One region of the Sorangium sp. So ce124 genome, then DNA from elsewhere that is predicted to be linked to it. Evidence: predicted binding sites of a transcription regulator. Region 1 holds the regulator's gene; each other region holds the start of a gene.

What was found. The regulator HrcA, encoded in region 1, represses chaperone genes, less so after heat shock. The targets are predictions, from matches to a motif close to GNTAGCACTCNCCNNNGGNGAGTGCTANC.
Region 2: the regulator HrcA is predicted to act here: its motif matches at 2,528-2,556, upstream of groES (co-chaperone GroES).
Region 3: the regulator HrcA is predicted to act here: its motif matches at 4,070-4,098, upstream of groES (co-chaperone GroES).

Annotation. Positions count from the first base shown of each region.
Region 1 covers NZ_CP150312.1:12,866-20,179, reverse strand. Annotated here, with positions in the region: gene WMF19_RS00065 (ArnT family glycosyltransferase) at 1-1,628, opposite strand, end outside; gene WMF19_RS00060 (response regulator transcription factor) at 1,889-2,767, opposite strand; gene WMF19_RS00055 (RluA family pseudouridine synthase) at 2,957-4,027, shown strand; gene hrcA (heat-inducible transcriptional repressor HrcA) at 4,020-5,063, opposite strand; gene WMF19_RS00045 (hypothetical protein) at 5,406-6,200, shown strand; gene WMF19_RS00040 (hypothetical protein) at 6,278-7,314, shown strand, end outside.
Region 2 covers NZ_CP150312.1:8,910,642-8,917,955, reverse strand. Annotated here, with positions in the region: gene WMF19_RS33325 (GNAT family N-acetyltransferase) at 1-339, opposite strand, end outside; gene groL (chaperonin GroEL) at 468-2,096, opposite strand; gene groES (co-chaperone GroES) at 2,130-2,420, opposite strand; gene WMF19_RS33310 (hypothetical protein) at 2,874-3,479, shown strand; gene WMF19_RS33305 (hypothetical protein) at 3,479-4,153, shown strand; gene WMF19_RS33300 (response regulator transcription factor) at 4,279-5,082, shown strand; gene WMF19_RS33295 (hypothetical protein) at 5,447-7,314, shown strand, end outside.
Region 3 covers NZ_CP150312.1:4,381,339-4,388,652, forward strand. Annotated here, with positions in the region: gene WMF19_RS16525 (hypothetical protein) at 1-44, shown strand, start outside; gene WMF19_RS16530 (DNA adenine methylase) at 76-963, opposite strand; gene WMF19_RS16535 (hypothetical protein) at 1,539-2,510, shown strand; gene WMF19_RS16540 (NUDIX hydrolase) at 2,543-3,253, opposite strand; tRNA gene WMF19_RS16545 (tRNA-Glu) at 3,405-3,479, opposite strand; tRNA gene WMF19_RS16550 (tRNA-Gln) at 3,519-3,592, opposite strand; gene groES (co-chaperone GroES) at 4,217-4,516, shown strand; gene groL (chaperonin GroEL) at 4,585-6,273, shown strand; gene WMF19_RS16565 (Crp/Fnr family transcriptional regulator) at 6,471-7,127, shown strand; gene WMF19_RS16570 (MBL fold metallo-hydrolase) at 7,132-7,314, shown strand, end outside.

The DNA of each region.
Region 1 (7,314 bases):
CGGTAGCGGCGGGAGACGACGACGTAGCCGAGCGCGCAGAGCACCGGGAGCCCGAAGCCCGCCGGCCCCTTGGCCATCGTGGACAGGGCAGCGAAGAACCACGCCGCGAGGAAGAGGAGCCGCTGGACGCGCCGCTCGCCCCAGCTGGCGTACAGGACGATCGCGAGCGTCTGCGCCCAGACGAGCGCCTGGAGCGCAGGCTGAAGGCCGGGGAGCACGGGCAGCACCGACCGGCAGGCCTCGTTGCCGGGGAGACCGCAGTTGCCCGGTGAGCCCGAGCTGAAGACGTCGCCGCGGAAGTCGAGGCTGAAGGGCGTAAGGCCGATCTCGACGTGACGCGAGAGCAGGTAGAGGATCTGCGGCAGCGCGCAGGCGAGGATCGCCCCCAGCACGAGGTGATAGGCCGAGAGGCCCACCTTGAGCGGGCCGAGATCCACCTCGTAGACGCGCGCCTCCTCGGCGTCGTCGGTGTGGATGCCGAGCAGGAGGAGCGCCATCGCCGCGGCCATCGTCGCGACGAAGGGCATGTCGGTCATGGTCTGGTGGGAGACCAGGAACCACTGCGGCATCGTGGCGAGGACGAGCCCCGCGAGCAGCCCGGCGCGGCGGCTGAAGATGCGCGAGACGGCCTTGTAGAGCAGATAAACGGCGATGAGCGTCAGCGCGAAGACGGGGAGCCTGACGGCCCACTCGGGCCACGGGGTGCGCCCCTCGGCGACCGCCGAGAGCATCTCGCCCGACCGGTAGCGGACGCCGAACGCGGCCATCGCGAGCGCCTGCATCCAGAAGTCGAGCACCGGCTTCGACCAGAACCAGCCGTCCTGCGCCCACCACAGGGAGATCCAGTCGTTCCTGGCCAGGATCTCGCGCGCGACCTCGCCGTAGTGCGTCTCCCAGGGATCGGTGAGCGAGTGGCTCCCGAGCATGGGCAGGTAGAGCAGCGTGACGAGGGCGACGAGCCAGAAGCCGTGCCGCCGGCCGAGAGGGCGCGGAGCCCCCGCCTCGTCGACGCGGCAGGGACCGAGGCGCTCGCCGAACCGGAACGCGCCGATGACCGCCGTGAGAAACGCGACAGGGACGGCGACGGCGGGCACCGCCAGCGAGAGCAGCGTCGGCGCGCCGTCCGACGAGAGAGGGCTCGGCGAGAAGAAGCCCGCGACGCTCAGCGTGATCAGGGCGAAGAGCGCGACGAGCCCACCCCCGAGCAGCGCGAGCGGGCTGAGGAGGTCGCGGATCCCGACGCGCGTGGCGACGCGCTCGGGCCGATCGTCGAACGTGCCGAGCAGATCGAGCAGACCGATCGCCGCGATGACGACGCCGAGCGCGCCGATCGGGACACCCCAGCGCAGCTGGGGCGCAAGCGCCATCACGACGAACGTGAGGAGGGCGCCCGCGGCGGACACGGCAGCGCCACGCCAGCGGAGCGGGTTGCCCTGCGGCACGAGGCGAGCCTCCTCGGCGTCGGCCGCGGCCCCGTCCATCCCGACCGTGCCGTCGCTCCCCGCTGTTCCGTCGCCAGGGGAAGGCGTGCGCGGCTCAGGTGCGCTGGGGCTCTCCAGATCGCCCGCGGCCGTCCCGTCGCGGGCGTCCGCGGGCGCACCGCTGCGTTTGTCGTGTGTGTCGTTCATGGCTGCGCCAACCGCGGAACGAGGCGCGGCCCTGGCGTAGCAACTCCAGGTCGCCGGGCAAAGCAGCGGTCGCATGCGCCTGCGCTGCGTTCCCGAACGCGCGCGCTCCGCGAGCGACGTCGCGGCGCAAGGAGCGCCCCTACGTACTTGGATCGGTGGGCCTCACGCGCCCACGAAGGCACCCCGCCCCGTTCGTGCGTCTCGCAGGCGCGACAGGAACAGGGGCGGGTCGACGGCCACGGCCAGGCCGCGGCCGCCGCCTACTTCGTCAGCCGCGCGATCTCTTCCTTGATGATCGTCTCGGCGAGCACCGGCACGACCTCCCACACGACGCGCTCCACGACGTCGCGGGACAGCGCCATCACGGCCTCCACCTGCTCGGAGGTGAGGCCGAGGCCCTCGAGCTTGCTCGCCATCTGGCCGTTGACCTGCGCGGAGGCGGTCGCGGCGACGGCGGCGGGCCCCGTCGCGGTCTTCGGCACGCCGGACACCGGCGTCGGCGAGAAGGCCATCGTCGTCGTGACCGGCACGTTCGCCGGGCCACCGGGCGCCGTCTTGACGGAGGCCTGGGCCGGCGCAGCGCTCGTGGCCGGCGCGTTGGGCGTGTAGATGAGGGTCTTCGCGCGCTGGAGCGGGCTCGCTGCCGCCGGCTGCGCGGCGGCTGCCGGCTGCGCGGCGGCCGCGGGCGGCGCGGCGGCGGGCTGCGCCGCAGGAGAGCGCGCGGGCGCGGGCGCCGCGGCAGCGGGGGCCGCTGCGGCGGCGGGCTTCGCTTCGCCGCGCGACGCCAGCAGCTTCTTGACCTTGTCGATCATCTGCTGCGTGTCGAACGGCTTGTCCATGTGATCGTCCGCTTGCGCGCCCGATCCCTTCGCGGGGTCGAACGGGTTCTGCTTGGACGACAGGATCAGGACGGGCGTCGCCGGTGAGGCCTGCTTGATCGCCTTGCACAGCTCGTAGCCGTTCTTCGGCTCGAGCGTGACGTCGGCGATCACCAGGTCGGGTTTATCGCTCTTGAGCTTCTGCAGCGCAGCGTCGGCGCTGCTCGCCGTCACGACGCGGAAATCCTGACCCGCAAAGGTGATTTCGAGCACTTTGCGCATGGTCACGCTGTCGTCTACGGCGAGAAGGGTGCTGGCCACGAACGGGTCTCCTCTCAGATGGCGAGAAAGCGATGACGGCTCTGGATATCTTCGGCTCCGGTCGCGCGATGTGTCAACATTCGCGGTGTATTTCGCCCCCGCGGGCCCCGCGGATGTGCGTTTTTCGCGCCGGTAGAGCCCGGTCCCACGCTGGTGGGCGGAGCCGAGGCGCCCCCGGTGAGCTTGTACATGCGTCCGCTCCGACCCGCCACTCCGCCGAGCCAGGAAGACAAAGCCGCCGAAACGACCGGCGTCCACCCCGCCGCCCAGGTGCGACCTCCGCAGGACGGCCGCTGGACGGTGCCAGCCGAGCTGGATCGGCGCCCGCTGGACGGGGCCGTCCGTGCGCTGGCCGCGGTCTCGTGGTCCGACGCGCGCCGCTTGATCGAGACCGGCAAGGTGCTGGTCGGGAGCGCGGTGGCGACGAGCGCCCGCCGGCGGGTGCTCAGCGGGGAGCAGATCGAGGTCCGCTTGCACGCGCCGAGGCCCGAGACCGTGCGGCGGCGCAAGCTCGAGGGCGAGCTCGTGGTCTACGCGGACGCGAGCGTCGTCGTGGTGAACAAGCCCGCCGGGGTGAGCACCATCCCGTACGGCGACGAGGATCCCGCGGAGCAGGCCGCGACCCTCGACGCGCTGGTGCGCGAGGTGCTGGCCAGGCGCGACCGCCTGCGCGGGCGCGCGCCGCTCGGCGTGGTGCAGCGCCTCGACAAGGGGACGAGCGGGCTGCTGGTCTTCGCGCGGACGCTCGCCGCGAAGAAGCACCTCGCGCAGCAGCTCCGCGTCCGCGCGATGCACCGGCAGTACCTGGCGCTCGCGCACGGCGCCGTCCCGCGCGGCACCTACCGCAGCTACCTCGTCGAGGATCGGGGCGACGGGCTGCGCGGCTCGGCGCGGGAGGGGCGGCGCGAGGGGCAGCTCGCGGTGACGCACGTGGAGCCGATCGAGGTGCTCCGAGGGCCTCAGGAGGGGGCCGGCGCCGGGGGCGTGACGCTCGTCGCGTGCCGGCTCGAGACGGGACGGACGCACCAGATCCGCATCCACCTCGCGGAGGCCGGGCACCCGCTCGTCGGCGAGACGGTCTACGTGCGGGACTACCGCGGGGCGAGGATCCCGGCCGCGCGGCTGATGCTCCACGCGGCTGAGCTCGGCTTCAACCACCCGGCCGACGACCGGCCGATGCGCTTCCAGGCGCCGCCGCCCCCGGACTTCGACGACGTGCTCGATCGGCTCCGCGAGCCGCAGCGGAAGGGCGCTACTTGACCTTGCCGCGGACCTCGGTCATCGCCGCGGCCGTGGCGTCGACCAGCGGCATGACCTTCGCGTAGTCCATCCGCGTCGGGCCGAGCACGCCGACGGTCCCGGCGACGCGGCCGTTTTCCATGTACGGCGCGGCGACGAGGCTGAGCTGGCCTCCGCCAAGATCGCCCGCCTCGCTGCCGACGAACACGGTGACCTCACCCGCGCCGGCGGCGAGCGTCCGGTCGAGCAGATCGACGAGCTCCTCGCGCTCCTCGAGCGCCTTCATCAGCTTCTTGAGCCGGTCGACATCGGCGTATTCGGGCAGATCGATCAGGCGGTTCTGCCCCTCGATGACGACCTCGCTCCGCCGGGTCACGTCGGCCGTCGCCTTGCTGCCGAGCTCGAAGGCGCGGCGCCTCAGCGCGTCGATCTGGAGGCGCTCGTCCGCGAGGCGGCGGGCGAACAGGTCCCGGATCTCGCCCAGCGTGCGCCCCTCGATGACGTCGGCGAGCAGGTTGTGGATCCGGGTGAGCTCGCCCTCGTTGATCGCCTCGTCGGCCGAGATGAAGCGGTTCGCGACCGAGCCGTCGGCGAAGACGAGCACCGCGAGCAGCTGCCCGGGCTTGGTCGGGATGAAGCGCAGCTGGGCGAGGGCGCGGAGCTCCGCCCGCGGCGCCGCCACGACCGCCGCGGCGCCGGACAGCTCCGAGAGGTAGCGCCCGGTCTCGCGGAGCGGATCGCTCGCCCCCGCGTAGATCTCGGTGAACCTGGCGCTCAGCTCGGCCTGCTGCTCGGGAGACAGCGACCGGAGCTCGACGAGCGCGTCGATGAACAGCCGGAGCGCGCGATCGGTCGGGATCCGCCCGGCAGAGGTGTGCGGCTGGTGGAGGTACCCGGCCTCCTCGAGGTCAGCGAGCACGTTGCGGATCGAAGCAGCCGAGAGATCCAGCCCGTACTTCCGGGCGAGCGTCCTGCTGCCAACTGGGTCGCCCGTTGCGATGAACTCGGTGACCGCGGCGAAAAGGATCTTCCGAGATCGATTGGAAAGATCACTCATGTCAGCTGCATGCAGCGCACAAGCGCGCCGCCGTGGCTACCTGGACCAGGGACCGCCCGGACCGGGAAGCCATGCGGGCCGGACCTTCGCTCCCGTACGTCAAGCTGCGCGTGCGGGCGCTCGACCCACGGACGCGCATGCGACCCATTTTGAGGCGATCGCGCGGCCCGGTCAAATGTCGCGGTAGGATCGGGTAGTAGCCACCCCGCGCACGGGGCACCGCTCCGCCGGATGGCGGCGCGATCGGCCACGTGGCACGTGGTCGCTCGGCCCACCGAGAGGCCCCGAGAGGCCCCGAGAGGGCCGGCCTGCCTTGCTTCGCACGAGGGATGTACCGCAACGATGCCGCCCGCACGCCATGCCGCCGCTGCCTGCGCGCTCGCCCTCGCGCTCGGCCCCCTCGCCGCCGCGCCGAGCGCGCAGGGCAAGCCGAAGGTCAGGTACCACCAGGACTGGGCGAAGCACCCGTCGGCGCGCTACGCGGCCATGAGCGCGGCGCAGTGCCGCGCGGCGCTCACGCAGCGGAAGATCGCGTTCGAGCCGGTGCCGCGCGCGCCGGGCGTGCTCGCTCCGGTGCGGCTGATGCAGCGGGTCGGCGGGGTCCTCTACCGGACGGCGCTGCCGGCGCATCGACGCGCGGACAACCCGTACGACGTCTTCGACTGCCGCCTCGCGCTCGCGCTCTCGGACTTCAGCCGGATCCTCCGCGCGCACGACATCGACGAGGCGCTGATGTTCTCGGCCTGGCGGCCTCCGTCCAGGATGTGGCCCGAGGGCAGGCTCGCCACGAGGCACCCCGGCGGGCTCGCGATCGACCTCTACAGGCTCATCAAGGAGCCCGTCGGCGGCGGGTTCGCGGAGGATTGGCTCGACGTGGAGCGCGACTTCGTCGGCAGGCGCGGCGCGCCGGTCTGCGGCGAGAGCGCAGGCCCGACCGGGAGGCCCCGCGGGGCCGGCAAGGGGGCGGGGGGCGGCCCTCCAGCGGACGCGGCGGCGCGAGAGCTGCGATCCATCGTGTGCGAGGCCGTGGATCAGCACATCTTCACGTCGATCCTCACGCCCAACTACGATCGGGCGCACAAAAATCACCTGCATCTCGAGGTGACCCCCGGCGTCCAATGGCATCTCGTGCGCTGATCCGGGACGGGACGTCGTCCGTCCTCCCGCGCGCAAACCCGCTCTCCCTCCGAGGTCGACCCGCTATGTTAGCCCGCGTGCCCGCACGAAGACCCCCGCTCTCCCGCGCGTCCGCCGCGCTGGCGCTCGCCGCTGTCGCGCTGTCGTTCACGTTCGTCGGCTGCCCCTGCGTCAGCGGCCCCGTGAACGCGAGCCCTGGCCTCCGCTGGTTCCTGTTCTCGAACTTCGGGGCCAGCAAGATCTGCCCCGAGATGCTGAAGAGCGGGGTCTCGCTGCGCCTGCAGGACAGATCGGCGTCCATCGGGCGGTTCTTCCCGATGCAGTGCTCGTACGACGTCAACGACGCGGCCCAGACGATCACCGTCCACATCGCCGGCACGGGGTACGGCTACATGCAGCCGGCCAAGCGGGTGGGCTTCTCGCTCACGACGTCCGTCGAGTACCGACCCGACTTCCAGCTCGCGGACGACAACGTCTACGTGTGGGGACGGCTGAACCGGATCGTGCAAGGGCCGAGCTTCCAGCTGGGCTACGTCGAGAACCCCGTCATCGACGTGATGGCCAACGTCCCGCCGTTCGGAGGGCTCGCCAACCTGCTCGGCAACCAGATCGTCGCGGGCGAGCTGACCCGCGGGTTCACCGTCCTCTACAACGAGGAGACCGGGAAGGACTTCACGCTGGGGATCCTCATGCCGCCCCAGCGACCGCACCACCCGTTCGAGGCCGAGGACGAGGAGCGGTACACCTTCGCGAACGAGACCATCGAGGTGCACGCGCACCAGCGCGACTACCTCGGGCCGTTCGAGATCGCCGACGCGGACCAGGCGCTCTACCTCAAGGTCAGCGCGCAGGGCGCGCCCGTGGACCTCATGATCGTCGACAAGCCCACCGGCGACGCGTGGCGCGAGGCGTACCAGACCGGCAAGCCGCTCGGCCCCCCGCCAGGCCCGGTGCAGGCAGGCGGCCCTCTCCAGCCCGGGATCATCGAGACGCGCCGCTATGCGCTGCGCCCGGGCCTCTACTACGTCGTCGTCGACAACACGGCGGCGGCCGGGCTGGTCGCTCCTCCCATCACGCTGCTCAGCCCCCTCGGGGGGCCGGCCGCTCAGGTCAG
Region 2 (7,314 bases), 5.0 Mb from region 1:
GCCCTGGCCCTGGGACTTGCCCTCGACGCCGTAGCCGATCTCCACCGTGCCGGTCGCGTCGGGCCGGCCGTTCAGCACCACGCTGCCGACGACGACGCGCTCCTCCTGCCCGCACGTCACCATCAGCCGCGTGCCCCACAGGAACGCCTCTGGATCGTCCCGCAGCCGGTCGAGCGGCGAGCTGAAGGCGCGCTCGACGAGCGCGCGCCCAGGCCAGGCGTCGGGGAAGCGCGCGCCGGACAGGGCCTCGGCCTCGGCGCGATCTCCGCGGATGACCGCCTCGAGCAGGGGCAGCGAGACCGGGGTGAGCGCCAGGCGCTCGGTAGTCAGGGTGCTCATCGCGAACCTGCGCCGGATCAGATCATGCGCCGCGGCCCGCCGGAAGTCGAAATGGCGAAGGGCCGACTTCCCGAGAAGGAAGTCGGCCCTCGCCCGCCGGGCTTAACGGTCAGCGCGGCGCGTCGCGATCAGAAGTCGTGGCCGTGGCCCGCGTGGGCGCCGCCGGCCGCCGGCTTCTCCTCCTTCGGCCGCTCGGCGATGAGCGCCTCGGTGGTGAGCATCAGGCTGGCGACGCTGGCCGCGTTCTGGAGCGCCGACCGGACGACCTTGACCGGATCGATGACGCCCATCTCGAGCAGGTTGCCGTAGTCGCCCGACGCCGCGTTGTAGCCGTACGAGTCCTTGCCGTCGCGCACCTTCTGCACGACGATCGAGCCCTCTTCCCCGGCGTTGGCCGAGATCTGGCGGAGGGGCTCCTCGATGGCGCGGCGGATGATGTTCACGCCGAACCGCTGCTCGTCGTTGACCTTGAGCTTCTCGAGCGAGCTCTGCGCGCGGATGAGCGCCACGCCGCCGCCCGGGACGATGCCCTCCTCGACGGCCGCGCGGGTCGCGTGGAGCGCGTCCTCGACGCGGGCCTTCTTCTCCTTCATCTCGGTCTCGGTCGCGGCGCCGACCTTGACGACCGCGACGCCGCCCACGAGCTTCGCGAGGCGCTCCTGGAGCTTCTCGCGGTCGTAGTCGCTCGTCGTGTTCTCGATCTGGGCGCGGATCTCCTGCTGCCGGGCCTTGATCTTGTCCTTCTTGCCCTGGCCGCCGACGATCGTGGTGTTGTCCTTGTCGATGATGACGGTCTTGGCGCGGCCGAGATCGCTGATCGTGACGTTCTCGAGCTTGAGGCCGAGCTCCTCCGCGATCACCTGGCCGTCCGTCAGGGTGGCGATGTCCTTCAGCATCTCCTTGCGGCGATCACCGAAGCCCGGCGCCTTGACGGCCGCGCAGTGCAGCGTGCCGCGGAGCTTGTTCACGACGAGGGTCGCGAGCGCCTCGCCCTCGACGTCCTCGGCGATGATGAGGAGCTGCTTCTGGCTCTTGGCGATCGCCTCGAGCACCGGGAGCAGGTCCTTCATGTTGGAGATCTTCTTCTCCGAGATGAGGATGTAGCAGTCCTCGAGGTTCGCCTTCATGGCCTCGGGATCGGTCACGAAGTACGGCGAGAGGTAGCCGCGGTCGAACTGCATGCCCTCGACCACGTCGAGGGTCGTGTCGGCGCTCTTGGCCTCCTCGACCGTGATCACGCCCTCCTTGCCGACCTTCTCCATCGCGTCGGCGAGGAGCTTGCCGATCGTCTCGTCGCCGTTCGCGCTGATCGTGCCGACCTGCGCGATCTCCTTCGCGTCCTTCGTCTGCTTGGCGGAGCCGCGGAGGTGCTCGACGATCGCCTCGACCGCCTTGTCGATGCCGCGCTTGATCTCCATCGGGTTGTGCCCGGCCGCGACGAGCTTGGAGCCCTCGCGGTAGATCGCCTGGGCGAGCACCGTCGCGGTGGTCGTCCCGTCGCCGGCGATGTCGCTCGTCTTCGAGGCGACCTCGCGGACCATCTGGGCGCCCATGTTCTCGAAGCGGTTCTCGAGCTCGATCTCCTTGGCGACCGTCACGCCGTCCTTGGTGACCGTCGGCGAGCCGAAGCTCTTCTCGATGACGACGTTGCGCCCCTTCGGGCCGAGCGTGACCTTGACCGCGTCGGCGAGGGCGTTGACCCCCGCGAGGATCATGCTGCGGGCGGACTCGTTGTAGATGATTTCCTTGGCTGCCATGGTGTCTCTCCTAAGTTCCTTCTGTCGCCCGCGTCACTTCTCGATCACGCCGAGGATGTCGTCCTCGCGGAGGATGAGGTGCTCTTCGCCGTCGATCTTGACCTCGGTGCCCGAGTACTTGCCGAAGAGGACGCGATCGCCCTCCTTGACGTCGAGCTTCCGCACGGTACCGTCCTCGGCGACCTTGCCGTTGCCGACGGCGACGACGGTCCCCTCGATCGGCTTCTCTTTCGCGGTGTCCGGAATGTAGAGACCTCCCTTGGTCTTCTCTTCTTCCTTCACGCGCTGAACGATCACGCGGTCCTGGAGCGGTCGAATCTTCATCTTTGCAAATCCTCCGGGGACGAGCGCCGCGTCCCACGAACGGCAAGACCCCAGCCGGCCCGTCTGAGCAGCGGCAAGGTCCCATACGATTGCAGTCTGGGCACTTTGCTAGCACTCACCTATGGCGAGTGCTAGCGAGCGCGCCGAAGATAGCCACCCCCTGGAGGGTGTCAAGAGTGGCCCCAGGCCGGCACTTTGCGCGTTGGCAGCCAGGCGCAGAGGTGGCTGTAAGTCCTGGAGATCGCAGGGGAAGGTGCGTGGCGCAAGGCTGGGCTCGGCGGAGCCCCTCGGCTAAAATGCACTTATGAGGGCAAAGCTGCGGCAGCACAGTGACGCGATGCCCTCACGGTCTCCAACCCGAGGGAGGCCGCCAGGACGTGTCTGGTTGACCTGAGCGCGCGGTGGCCCGGGTTACGTCGGTATCCAGGGCACCCGCATAAGTGAGGTGCCGCTGTGAGCCAAGCGATCTCTCTCTCCCCGAGCATGACCCGCTATTTCCAGGAGGTTGTGGACGAGGCGCTCCGAGTTCGGAACGTCGCTGCTACCGAGGCGGCGTCGAGTTACCTCGTCGGTCTGCTCTGTGCTTTTGCTCACCCGGACGAGCATGCCGAGTCTGCCTTCAACCAGCCCCTGACCTTTCTTCTGCGCGATGCGCTGGAAGCCTCCGGAGCGGAGCGTTTCCAGCGGCTGCGCAACCTGGGAGACAGCGTCCTCTACGTGGTCGGCTTCTTCGGCGGCCACATCGAGGTCAAGGGGGTCGATCGCGGCTACGTGGTCGGGGTCGGGTCGACCGCCTACCACCATGCGGCCGCTATGCTGCGCCTCAATGCGCGCGTCGGCCAGGGGCCCGATGTTCTTTCGGAGATGGCCGAGAAATTCGAGCGGTTCGTGAGCGTCCTGAACGATGTGGCCGACGGTACGCTCGCGTCGGGAGCTCGGGACGAGCGCTCGGTGCTTCGGCTGTACGAGCGCTGGGTTCGTACGGGCTCGAGCCGCCTCGCGGATGAGCTCGGGGCACGAGGGCTCGTGCCGAGCCGTGGCACGGGCGGGCTCAACTGATGCGGGGGGCGACCTTCCCGGCCCGGATCCAGCAGCACCTGGCGCGCACCTATGCGCTCGATGACGCGCCCGTGGTCGACGATTTCATCCAGCTGACGGACGGCAGCGCCCGCGAAGCGCTGCTGATCCGGCACGCCGGCGGAGATGGCGGGGATATCGAGGTCGCGCTGCACCTGCCCCGCCGGGCGATCACGCGAGGGCGAGAGGGGACGCTGGACGAGATCTGCCAGATCGTCGAGGGCGTGAGCCACTTCCTCTATGTGGCCGAGCGAGCCCGCAGGGAGCTGCCGGCGACCCAGCTCGAGCTCGAGCTCCAGGCCGAGGTCGACAAATACGTGCTGCTTGTTCATGGCGATCTGGCGGACGAGGTCGAGCCGCCAGGTCCGCCGCTCCGGCGCCGCCACGAGGCGGCCCCATCGGGGACGGGGCGCTTCGAGCCCGAGCGCGCCGCGCGGATCCGCGCCCATCTCTTCGAGCGGGTCACCTTCATGGATCCACCGGGCACGGAGACCGGCGATCGCTACCGGATCGCGAACGATCTGGCCGCGCGGTTCGCGGGCCGACTCGAGGCCGAGTTTGCCCGCCATGGGCGTCATGCCGAGCTGCTCGCCGCGCTGCGACGCTTCTATGCGGCGGGGCAGACGGAAAAGATCGCGCTCGCGCGCGCCGCGTGAGCGCATCCTCCCTGGCGCTCGGGTCGCCCGGGAGGACGGCGAACGGCGAAGAGCGCTGGCTGCGGCAGCGCGGTCTCGTTCTCTCTTGACCGGTTCGCGCGCACGTACTCTCATCCGCATCCACGATGCCTTCCGCGAGCACGATGCCGCCCCGTGTGCTGGTGGCCGAAGATGAACCGGCGATGTTGAGCCTCGTTGCGCGTCACCTGAGGAACCTGGGTTTCTCTGTGATCGAGGCCTCCGAGGGGGATGCTGCCTGGGAGCTCGCGCGTGAGCACCGGCCGGATCTGGTGATCCTGGACGTGATGATGCCCGGCATGAGCGGCTGGGAGATCTGCAAGCGGCTGAAGAGCGACACGTCCGACGGACGGCCGTTCGCGAGCACCGGCGTCATCATGCTCACCGGGATCGGCGAGAACCTGAACGAGATGACCTCGCCGCTCTTCGCCGCGGACGCCTGGTTGAACAAACCGTTCGATTTCGCGGATCTGGACGCGCGGGTGCGCGAGACGCTCGCCCGTTATGCGAAGCAGGTGCCTGAAGCGAACGGCGCCAAGGCCCAGGCGAGCACGGTCGGCGAGGAGCGTGAGGCCGCTGCGCAGCCGTCCTCCAGGGAACGGGCGACGGGGGCGAAGAAGTCGGCGGCAAACGGTGCCGTGGCGAGCAGGGCTGCTGCGAAGCGGCCGGCCGCGACGAAGAAGCCGGCAGCCAAGGCGGCGAAGAAGCCGGCCGCGACGAAGAAGCCGGCAGCCAAGGCGGCGAAGAAGCCGGCCGCGGCGAAGAAGCCGGCAGCCAAGGCGGCGAAGAAGCCGGCCGCGGCGAAGAAGCCGGCAGCCAAGGCGGCGAAGAAGCCGGCCGCGACGAAGAAGCCGGCCGCGGCGAAGAAGCCTGCCGCCAAGGCAGCGCCCAAGAAGAAGTCGATGAAGTGATCCAATCCGAGGCGGGCGCCGTGCGCAGTGGCCCGACCCCTCGTTCCCACGCAACGTACGCATGCCGCCGCCGAGCCGGGTGCAGAGGAACCGTCCGATCAGCGCTCGGAGGGAGGACCCGCACCCACCGCCGGCAGCACGCATCCATGCCGGCAGCACGCTGAGCGCAGAGGCTGCCCTGCACGGGAATCATCAGGGCTCGCCGTGCGTCATTGCCTCATACGTCGCGCGCAGCCTTTACGCACGTCGCACGTCGCGGGGAGCCTCCCAGGAACTTTCGGGCGCCTGACCCGTCAGCAGGTACAATGCTGCGACGTTTCCCCTTCGAGGGCCCCCGCGGGGGGCGCCCGGAGCGCTGAGCACCGTGAGCGACTCTCGCACGAAGCAACTGGACCGCATTCGCAGCGCCGCGCTCGTGGTTGAGCTGAGGCTCCGGTTCGGGCGCGCGCTGCGTGCGCTGCCGAGCGCGCTGACCCTCGCGCTCGCGCTCGCTGCCGGGACGCTCGCGGTGCACAAGGCGCTCCCGGCGTACCTCGGCGAGCCGCGCGCCCGCCAGCTCCTCCTCGGCGCAGGCCTGCTCGTGCTGGCCACCCTCGTCGTGGCGATGCTGCGACGCTTGCCTCCCCGCGCCGGCACCATCGCCCTCGATCGGCACCACGGCCTCCACGACCGGCTGACGATCGCCCTCGCCTTCGAGGCGCTGCCCGCAGCGCAGCGCACCCCCCTGATGGAGGCGGCGATCGACGACGCCTGCGAGCACGCCTCAGGGCTGCGCGCCGCTGGCGCCGCGCCCCTCGCGGTCCCTCGCGAGCTCTGGACCTCCGCCGCGGTGGGGCTCGGCGTGCTCGCGGTGGCGCTGCTGGAGGTGCGCACCCCGCGGAAGCAGGCGCCCGTCGCGGCGACCATCGACGCGCTCACCATGTCGCCCGACGACCTCGAGCTCTTCAAGGACGCGGCGAAGGCGCTCGATCGGCAGGACCAGAGCCCGGAGATGAAGTCCGCGGTCGAGCGGTTCAACCAGCTCATCGAGGACATCGCGAACAAGCGCCTCGATCGCACCGAGGCGTTCCGCCGCATGGAGGCGCTCGAGCGCGAGCTCCTCAAGGGCGCCGAGGCCGACCTGAAGGCGCTCGATGAGGCGCTGAAGGAGACGGGGGTCGACCTCAAGAAGAGCGACCTGGCGAAGGGCGTGGGGGAGTCCCTCGAGAAGAAGGACCTCGAGAACGCGAAGAAGGACCTGAAGGAGCTCGCCGAGAAGCTCCGCGACAAGAAGCAGAAGTTCGACAAGGCCGAGATCGAGCGGCTGCGCAAGGCGCTCTCCGAGGCGGCGTCGCGCCGCAAGGAGGCCCTCGCCGCGATCAACGAGAAGCGCGCAGAGGCGCGCGAGCAGCTCCTCAAGCAGAAGCAGAAGGCCCCCGCGAACGAGCAGGAGCGATCCGAGCAGGAGAGGCTGCTCAAGAAGAAGGAGCGCGAGCTGGAGCGGCTCGACCGCGAGGCCGAGCAGAAGGAGCGGACCGGGCGCCAGCTCGATCGGCTCGACCGCGAGCTCGCCAAGGCCGCGGAAGATCTGATGCGCGACCTCGGGATGTCAGCGGACGATCTCGAGCAGGCGGCCGAGGACATCAACCGGATGCAGCAGGAGGAGATGTCCGAGCAGGAGAAGGAAGAGCTGCGCCAGCGGCTCGAGGAGCTCCGGGAGCTCGTGCGCCAGCAAGGGCAGGGGGGCAAGCAGCGGATGGCCAGGATGCTCCGCTTCGGAAAGCGCGCGCGCGGCAGCCAGGGCAGCGGCGACGAGCAGCAGGGGCAGGGCCAACAGGGGCAGGGCGACGGCGAGCAGGAAGGGCAGCAGGGCCAGCAAGGCCAGGGCGGTCAGGGCAAGGGCGGGCAAGGCCAGGGGCAGGAGCTGGTGATCGGGCCCGGCGGCAAGAAGATCCTGATGCCCGGCGGCGGACAGGGGCAGGGGCAGGAGGGGGCCGGGAGCGGCCAGGGCAACAGCAACGGCGGCAACCAGCCCGGGGGCGACGGCGTCGGCTCCGGCCGCGGCGGCGAGATCGCGGGCAAGCGCACCGACCCGAAGATGGGGACCCAGGACGTCCAGGCGCAGGGGCTCGACACGCAGCAAGGGCCCTCGAACAGCGAGGTGATCCTCAGCGCGGCCGAGCGGGGCTTCAAGGGGACCGGCTACAAGAAGGTCTTCACCGACTATCACACGGTCGCAGAGCAGCAGATCAA
Region 3 (7,314 bases), 4.4 Mb from region 1:
CGGCCCCCGATCCGAAGAAGCACGAGGGGAAGACCGTCGATTGAGTGAGCCGCGCGCCGCGCGGCGGCGCCGGGCTCAGCCCGCCTTGTCCGCGGACGCCGCCTTGCGGCTCCGCTTGGCCCCGTAGTTCCGGATCACGATCTCCCCCACGCGGCCTCTGGCGTCGCTCTTCGCGTTGATGCTCCGGAGCGCCGCGACGCGGTCGATCTTGAACCGCTTGTAGAGCGGCGGGATCTCCGGAACATCGGAGTTCGAGAGCATCACCTGGACGCCTCGCCCGTCGAGCTCGGCGAAGAGCGCAGCGAGGCGCTCCTGGTCGCGGAAGCCGAAGCCGCCCGCGCTGTAGGACGTGAAGTTCGCGGTCGACGAGACGGGCGAGTACGGCGGGTCCAGGTACACGAAATCGCCTTCCTGGGCGTGGTCGAGCACGCGCTCGAAGTCGCGGACCTCGAGCTCGACGCCCCGCAGCGCCGCCGAGCAGGCCCGCAGCTGGGGCGGGTTGCAGATGGCCGGCTTCACGTAGCGGCCGAAAGGCACGTTGAAGCGGCCGGCGCTGTTGACCCGGTAGAGCCCGTTGAACCCCGTCTTGTTCAGGAAGATGGTCCGCGCGGCGCGCTCGGGCAGCGTGAGCGAGGCGGGATCGACGTCGCGAACCTTGTAGTAGTGCGCCTCCTCGTAGGCGTGGCTGCCCAGCGCGGCGATCACCTCCTCGACCCTGTCGCGCACGGCCCGGTAGCAGTCGATGAGCTCGGCGTTGACGTCCGTCAGCGTCGCGCGCTCCGGCTGCAGGCAGAAGAAGAGCGCGGCTCCCCCCACGAAGGGCTCGAAGTAGCGCCCGTACGACGCGGGGAGGAGCGGCTGGAACTGTCGGAGCAGCTGGCCCTTGCCGCCCGCCCATTTGAGGAACGGACGTGGCATCACGGGCGTGTCGTCGTCGGGTTGGGTGACAAGGGCGGTGGTCATCGCGCAATACTGGACGCCAACCTACCAGGGCGCGCGATCGTCCTCAACCACCGAAGGCCACCGTCCTCAACCACCGAAGGCCACGGCGAGCGAGCGCGAGCCCCCTGGTCCGGCGCCCCTCGCCGGTCCGCCCCCGACGCGCGGGTGCCCGGGGCCATGCGTCTCTCCAGGCTAGGTCGTTCTATGTCCACGCCGCGGCCCCGTCGGGCGGCGAGGTGCCTTGTGGGTGACGGTGGATGTTGGCCTGATTCGTTAGTGATTCCAATTGCTTGTAAGCGTGCGTGAGCGGGCGTGTCCCGGCTGGAGCGCTGCCCGGATCATGGCATGTCGCCGCTTGCGCGATCGCCGAGCAGGGATAAGTTGAAGTCTCGACACGCGGGCTGCACAGCCGCTGGTGGAGCGGAGTTCTCCCGCATTCGCGCACCGCCGCGTCAGGCCATCTCGCCGGTGGACCTGCGCGGCGCGGCAAGGGCTCGCCCGGGCGCTGGGCGCGGGCGTCCCGCGCCGGGTGGCGGCTCCTCGAGGGCCGCCATTCGTGGAAGCCGCCGTTGCTTCTCGACAGGAGGGATGCCGCCATGATGCTTGCCTTCGACCTCGATCGCGACGATGCCCCGCAGCAGCGCGGCCCCGCTCCGGCGGACGGACCGGGGTGTTTCGGTGAAGCTGCGGACTACCGTGCTCAGCGGATCCTGTACGCGGCCCGCGACTGGATCGGCGAGCAGGACGGCATCGCCACCGACGGGCGCTCGCTGATCCTGCTGCACGCCCAGCGGACGCCGCCGGAGCGGCGCGAGGCGCTCGTGCGCTGCTTCGAGCGCGTGCTCCTGCACGCCCCCCGTCCGGAGCTCGCCGCGCTCTCGGCGTCGCTGCGCCAGGCGGGGCTCTCCGTGGACGAGGACTTCTCGGTGATGGGCGCCCCGGCCGGCGAGGTGCGTGCCGCCGTGCAGGGGCTCGGCCGGTTTCGCGCCTTCCCGCCGGGCCTGCGCCTGTCCAGGGTATCGCCGGACGACGACGAGGCCTCGATCCGCGCGATCCAGGAGCTCCAGGCGGAGAGCGGCCACGCGCCGCTCCCGGGGTGGTACCTGCGCGGCGGCGAGGGCCGCTCCTTGACGCTCGCGCTGCGCGACGGCGCGGGCGCGCTGATCGGCTGCACCACCCTGTGCGTCGTGACGCGGCCGCAGCCTGCCGAGGTCGGCGGCCGCGAGGCGCTCGCCCAGCTCGGGCTGCTGGGCGCCCCGCCGCTCTGGATCTCCGACGTGGACGAGGCGCCGTCGTGGACGGCCATGCCGATCTGCACCTGTCTGCGCGAGGACCACCGCGGACGGGGGCTCGGGGCTCCCCTCCAGGCGGCGGCGCTCCGGGAAGGGCACGATCGCTTCGGGATCCGGTGGTTCTATGCGCTCGTCAGGGCCGGCGACGAGATCGCCAAGCGCATGAACGCGCGTTGCGGGCTCGCCCCGCACCGCGCTGAAGGGTTCCTCGTCGCGTCGGCGTTGCCTCCCGAGAAGCCCCGGCGGCCGTCGGACGCGCGCCGCGGCTCAGGCTGACGGCACGGACGCGAGGAGAAAGCGCCGGCGTCCTACCCGAGGAGCCACGGGGCCGGCGCGTCGCCAGCAAGGCGCCGGCGGATCGTGTCGAGCGCGCGCTCGAAGTAGCCGTCGCGCGCGACCACGAACTCATCGAGCCGCACGTCGCGCGGCTCGACCTTCACCGCGCCCGCGGCGTCCGGCGGCCGCCGCACGAGGCCGGTCGCGCGGGGCACCTCGCCTCGGACGAGGCGCAGCGCCGCGTCGAGCGGGAGCGACAGCAGCGCGGTCACCTCGTGCGGATCGGGACGCAGCTCCTCGAGCGCGCGGCGGGTCGTCGCGAGCAGCACGTCCTGCAGCTCGCGGTCGACGATCCCGGGCGCGTGATCGTCCTGGCTGCGGCGCGTGCCGAGCCGGACCACATCGCGCGGCGAGAGCGGCAGGCCAATCTCCTCCTCCGCCTCGCGCAGCGCCCCCGCGAGATCCTCTCCGGCGCGGTAGTGCCCCGACACGGCGACCTCGAGCGCGCCGGGCCAGGTGTCCTTGTCCGGGCTGCGCTGCTGGAAGAGCACCCAGGGATCCGCGGCGCTCTGGCGAATGTCCAGCTCCCGGCCATCGGGCCCCCGCTCGAGGAGCACCCACACGTGAACGCTCCGGTGCCAGTCGCCGTCGCGGTGAACGAGCCCGCGCGCCTTGCGCACGCCGAGCGGCCGGCCGCCGTCATCGAGGATATCGAAGAGCTCCTCTACGTCCTGCGCGGCCATGCGCCGGAGGGTAGCGCAACGTGAACGCCGCAAGACGTCTTTGCTGCTCTGCGTGCTCGCGCGCTCGTCAGATGACGCTGTGCTTCGCGTCGTGCTCGACGCACGAGCATCGAGCGGAAGCAGCAGGAAACGAGGCGAAAGGGTGTGAAAGTGGCGATCCCAGCGGGAATCGAACCCGCGTTACCGGCGTGAGAGGCCGATGTCCTAACCGCTAGACGATGGGACCTTGTTCTGTGGAGAAGACCGACAGCAGAGCTGAGCGGCCTGGCTGGGGGACAAGGATTCGAACCTTGATAGCAAGAGCCAGAATCTTGCGTCCTGCCGTTAGACGATCCCCCAAGGGGTCAGCGCCGTGTTCATCAGCGCCACGGGCCGCGGAATCTACTTGGGCTGCCTGGATTGTCAAGCGCTCAAAATCGGACCCGACGAAGAAAAATGCTCGGCACCAAAATCCCCGACGTTTCGTGCGCTTCGCGGGGCTCAGCAAGGCCTCCCGCTGCTCGACCCCCTCGCTCCCCTCGCTCAACCCGCTCCGCCCTCGTTGCATGCCGTCCGTCGTCGTCGCACGCCGCGCTGTCGCCATGATCCGTCCAGGTTGTCTACAGCGTGCCCTGCGTGATGTCGGAGAGGGGGCTCGTCCCTGGCCGGAGGAGGGGTCGTCCCTGGAGGAGGCTTCACGACGTCGCGATCGCTCCCTCGGCGTCGCTTCTCCAGACATCTCGGCTTCGCCCCTCCGGACTCTCGGCTCCGGAAAAGTCGCGGCTCTCTGCTGCGTGCCCTTGACGCGCCGGGTGACTGATTTACTTTCGGCCGCGGTTTAGCCACCGGCCTAGGAGAGTGCCAAGACACTGCGATCTCGGGCACTTAGCTCTTGTCGTGCGGGCGGAATGCCCCAGCGGGGGGGCGAACGGGACCTCCGGCGAGCCGATGGTCAGTCAACAAGCCGAGGACGAGGGAGCCAGCATGAAAATCAGGCCGCTGCAGGATCGGATTGTCGTCAAGCGCGTCGAGAGCGAGACGAAGACCAAGGGGGGCATCATCATCCCCGACGCCGCGAAGGAGAAGCCGATCGAGGGGCGCGTGGTCGCGGTGGGCAACGGCAAGGTCCTGAAGGACGGCAAGGTTCGCCCGCTCGATGTGAAGGTCGGGGACAAGGTGCTGTTCGGCAAGTACAGCGGCACCGAGGTGAAGCTCGACGGCGAGGAGCACGTGCTCATCCGCGAGGACGACGTGCTCGCCGTGACCGAGTCCGCCGGGACGTGAACCAGGCCTGAGGCAACCGAACGCAAGCGTTTGTACACGCGGCCGCGCGGCCGCGAGGGGATTGAGACATGGCTGCGAAGCAGATCGTTTTTAGCCGCGGCGCCCGCGCCGCGATCCTCAAGGGCGTGAACACGCTCGCCGATGCGGTCAAGGTGACCCTCGGGCCGAAGGGGCGGAACGTCGTCATCGAGAAGAGCTGGGGCTCCCCGGTCGTGACGAAGGACGGCGTCACGGTCGCCAAGGAGGTCGAGCTCGCCGGCAAGCTCGAGAACATGGGCGCCCAGATGGTGCGCGAGGTCGCCTCGAAGACCAGCGACAAGGCGGGCGACGGCACGACGACGGCGACGGTGCTGGCGCAGGCGATCTTCGGCGAGGGCCTCAAGCTCGTCGAGGCCGGCCACAACCCGATGGATCTGAAGCGCGGCATCGACGCGGCGGTCGCGAAGGTCATCGAGGCCGTGCAGCAGGCCGCCAAGCCGACCAAGGACAAGGACCAGATCGCCCAGGTCGCCACGGTCAGCGCCAACGGCGACAAGGAGATCGGCCAGATCCTCGCCGACGCCATGGAGAAGGTCGGCAAGGAGGGCGTGATCACGGTCGAGGAGAACAAGCGCATGACGACGGAGCTCGAGACCGTCGACGGCATGCAGTTCGACCGCGGCTACCTCTCGCCCTACTTCGTGACCGACCCCGAGAAGATGACCGCGGTGCTCACGAACCCGCTCATCCTCGTGCACGAGAAGAAGATCTCGGCCATGGCCGACCTCCTGCCGCTGCTCGAGCAGGTGGTGAAGCAGGGGCGCGAGCTGCTCATCCTCTCCGAGGACGTCGAGGGTGAGGCGCTCGCCACGCTCGTCGTGAACAAGCTGCGCGGCACGATCAAGGTCGCCGCCGTGAAGGCGCCCGGCTTCGGCGATCGCCGCAAGGACATGCTGAAGGACATCGCCATCCTCACGGGCGCGACGCCGTTCATGGAGGACCTCGGCCAGAAGCTCGAGAGCGCCACTGTGCGCGACCTCGGGACGGCCAAGCGCGTCGAGATCGACAAGGACAACACCGTCATCGTCGACGGCCAGGGCGACAAGGGCGCCATCAAGGGCCGCATCGAGGCGATCCGCAAGCAGATCGCGGACACGGCGAGCGACTACGATCGCGAGAAGCTCCAGGAGCGGCTCGCGAAGCTCGCCGGCGGCGTCGCGGTGGTGAAGGTCGGCGCGGCGACCGAGACCGAGATGAAGGAGAAGAAGGCGCGCGTCGAGGACGCGCTGCACGCGACCCGCGCGGCCGTCGAGGAAGGCATCGTGGTCGGCGGCGGCGTGGCCCTCTTCCGGGCGGCCGCCTCGCTGGAATCGCTCAAGTTCAACGACGAGCGCGACGTCGGCGTGCGGCTCGTGCGCCGCGCCGTGGAGGCGCCGCTCCGCCAGATCGCCCACAACGCGGGGATCGACGGCACGGTGGTGGCGGAGAAGGTCCGGTCGGGCGCGCCGACGTTCGGCTACAACGCCGCGACCGACGCGTACGAGGACCTGCTCGCCGGCGGCGTCATCGATCCGGCCAAGGTCGTGCGGCACGCGCTCTCCAACGCGGCCAGCGTCGCCGCGCTGATGCTCACGACCGAGGCCCTCGTCGCCGAGAAGCCCAAGAAGGAGAAGGCCGCTGGCGGCGGCGCTCCCGGCGGCATGGGCGGCATGGGGGGTATGGGCGGCATGGGGGGTATGGGCGGCATGGGCGGCATGGGCGACTTCGACATGGGTTGATCGCCTGTCCGCGCCGCTCTCGGGCTGCCGCCGCCTCCGCGCGGCGCCGGCCCGCTGAGCGCGCTGCTCCCGACGAAGCGGGCCGAGGGGTCCTCCAAAGCATGGTGGCTTGGGGGGACCCCTCGAGTTTTGTGAGGGCCAGCGCTCTTGCCCGGGTTTTTGACCCGCGGTCACGTGGGGCGCTAGACTCCCGGGCAATGTCGGAGTCGTCGTTCGCCCGCTATGGCCGCGAGTACGTGCCGGGCGACGTGCTCTTTCGTGAGGGGGACTCCGGCGACGTCATGTTCGTCATCCAGTCGGGCGCCGTGCGGATCACGAAGTCGGTCGCCGGCGAGGACAAGGTGCTCGCCGTGCTCGGGCCCGGCGAGTTCGTCGGCGAGATGGCGATCTTGAACGGCAAGCCCCGGAACGCGACGGCCACCGTGAGCGAGCCGTCCCGCTGCCTCGTGATCGACGCGCGGAAGCTGGAGGTCATGCTGCAGCGCGACGTCGAGATAGCGCTCCGTCTCCTCAAGAAGCTGGCGAAGCGGCTCGACGCGGCGAACTCGCTCGTCGAGATCCTCATGCACCGTGACCCGAAGGCGCGCGTGATGCTCGCGCTCGCGCGTCACGCCGAGGCCTTCGGGGAGGAGACGCCTGAAGGCATACGCGTCCGCTCCTCTCCCGAGGACATCGCGCGCGAGGTCGACGTCGAGCAAGAGACGGTGGACGAGGTGATGAAGCGGCTCCGCCGGCTGAGGCTCCTCTCGTACGGGCCGCCTGCACCCGCGGCGATCATGGTGACCGACATGCGCAGGTTCCGGGATTTCATCGAGTTCCTGGACATGCCGCAGAAGTTCGGCGGAGAGAGCTGAACCAGTGGAGCTGCGTGTCATCGGCTGCCACGGCGGTGAGACCCCCAGGCATCGCACGTGCGCGTTCGTCGTGGACGACGTCCTCGCGATCGACGCCGGCTCGCTGACGAGCGGGCTCGAGGTGAAGGACCAGGCGCGGATCGAGGCGTGCCTCGTGAGCCATGCGCACCTCGATCACATCCGCGAC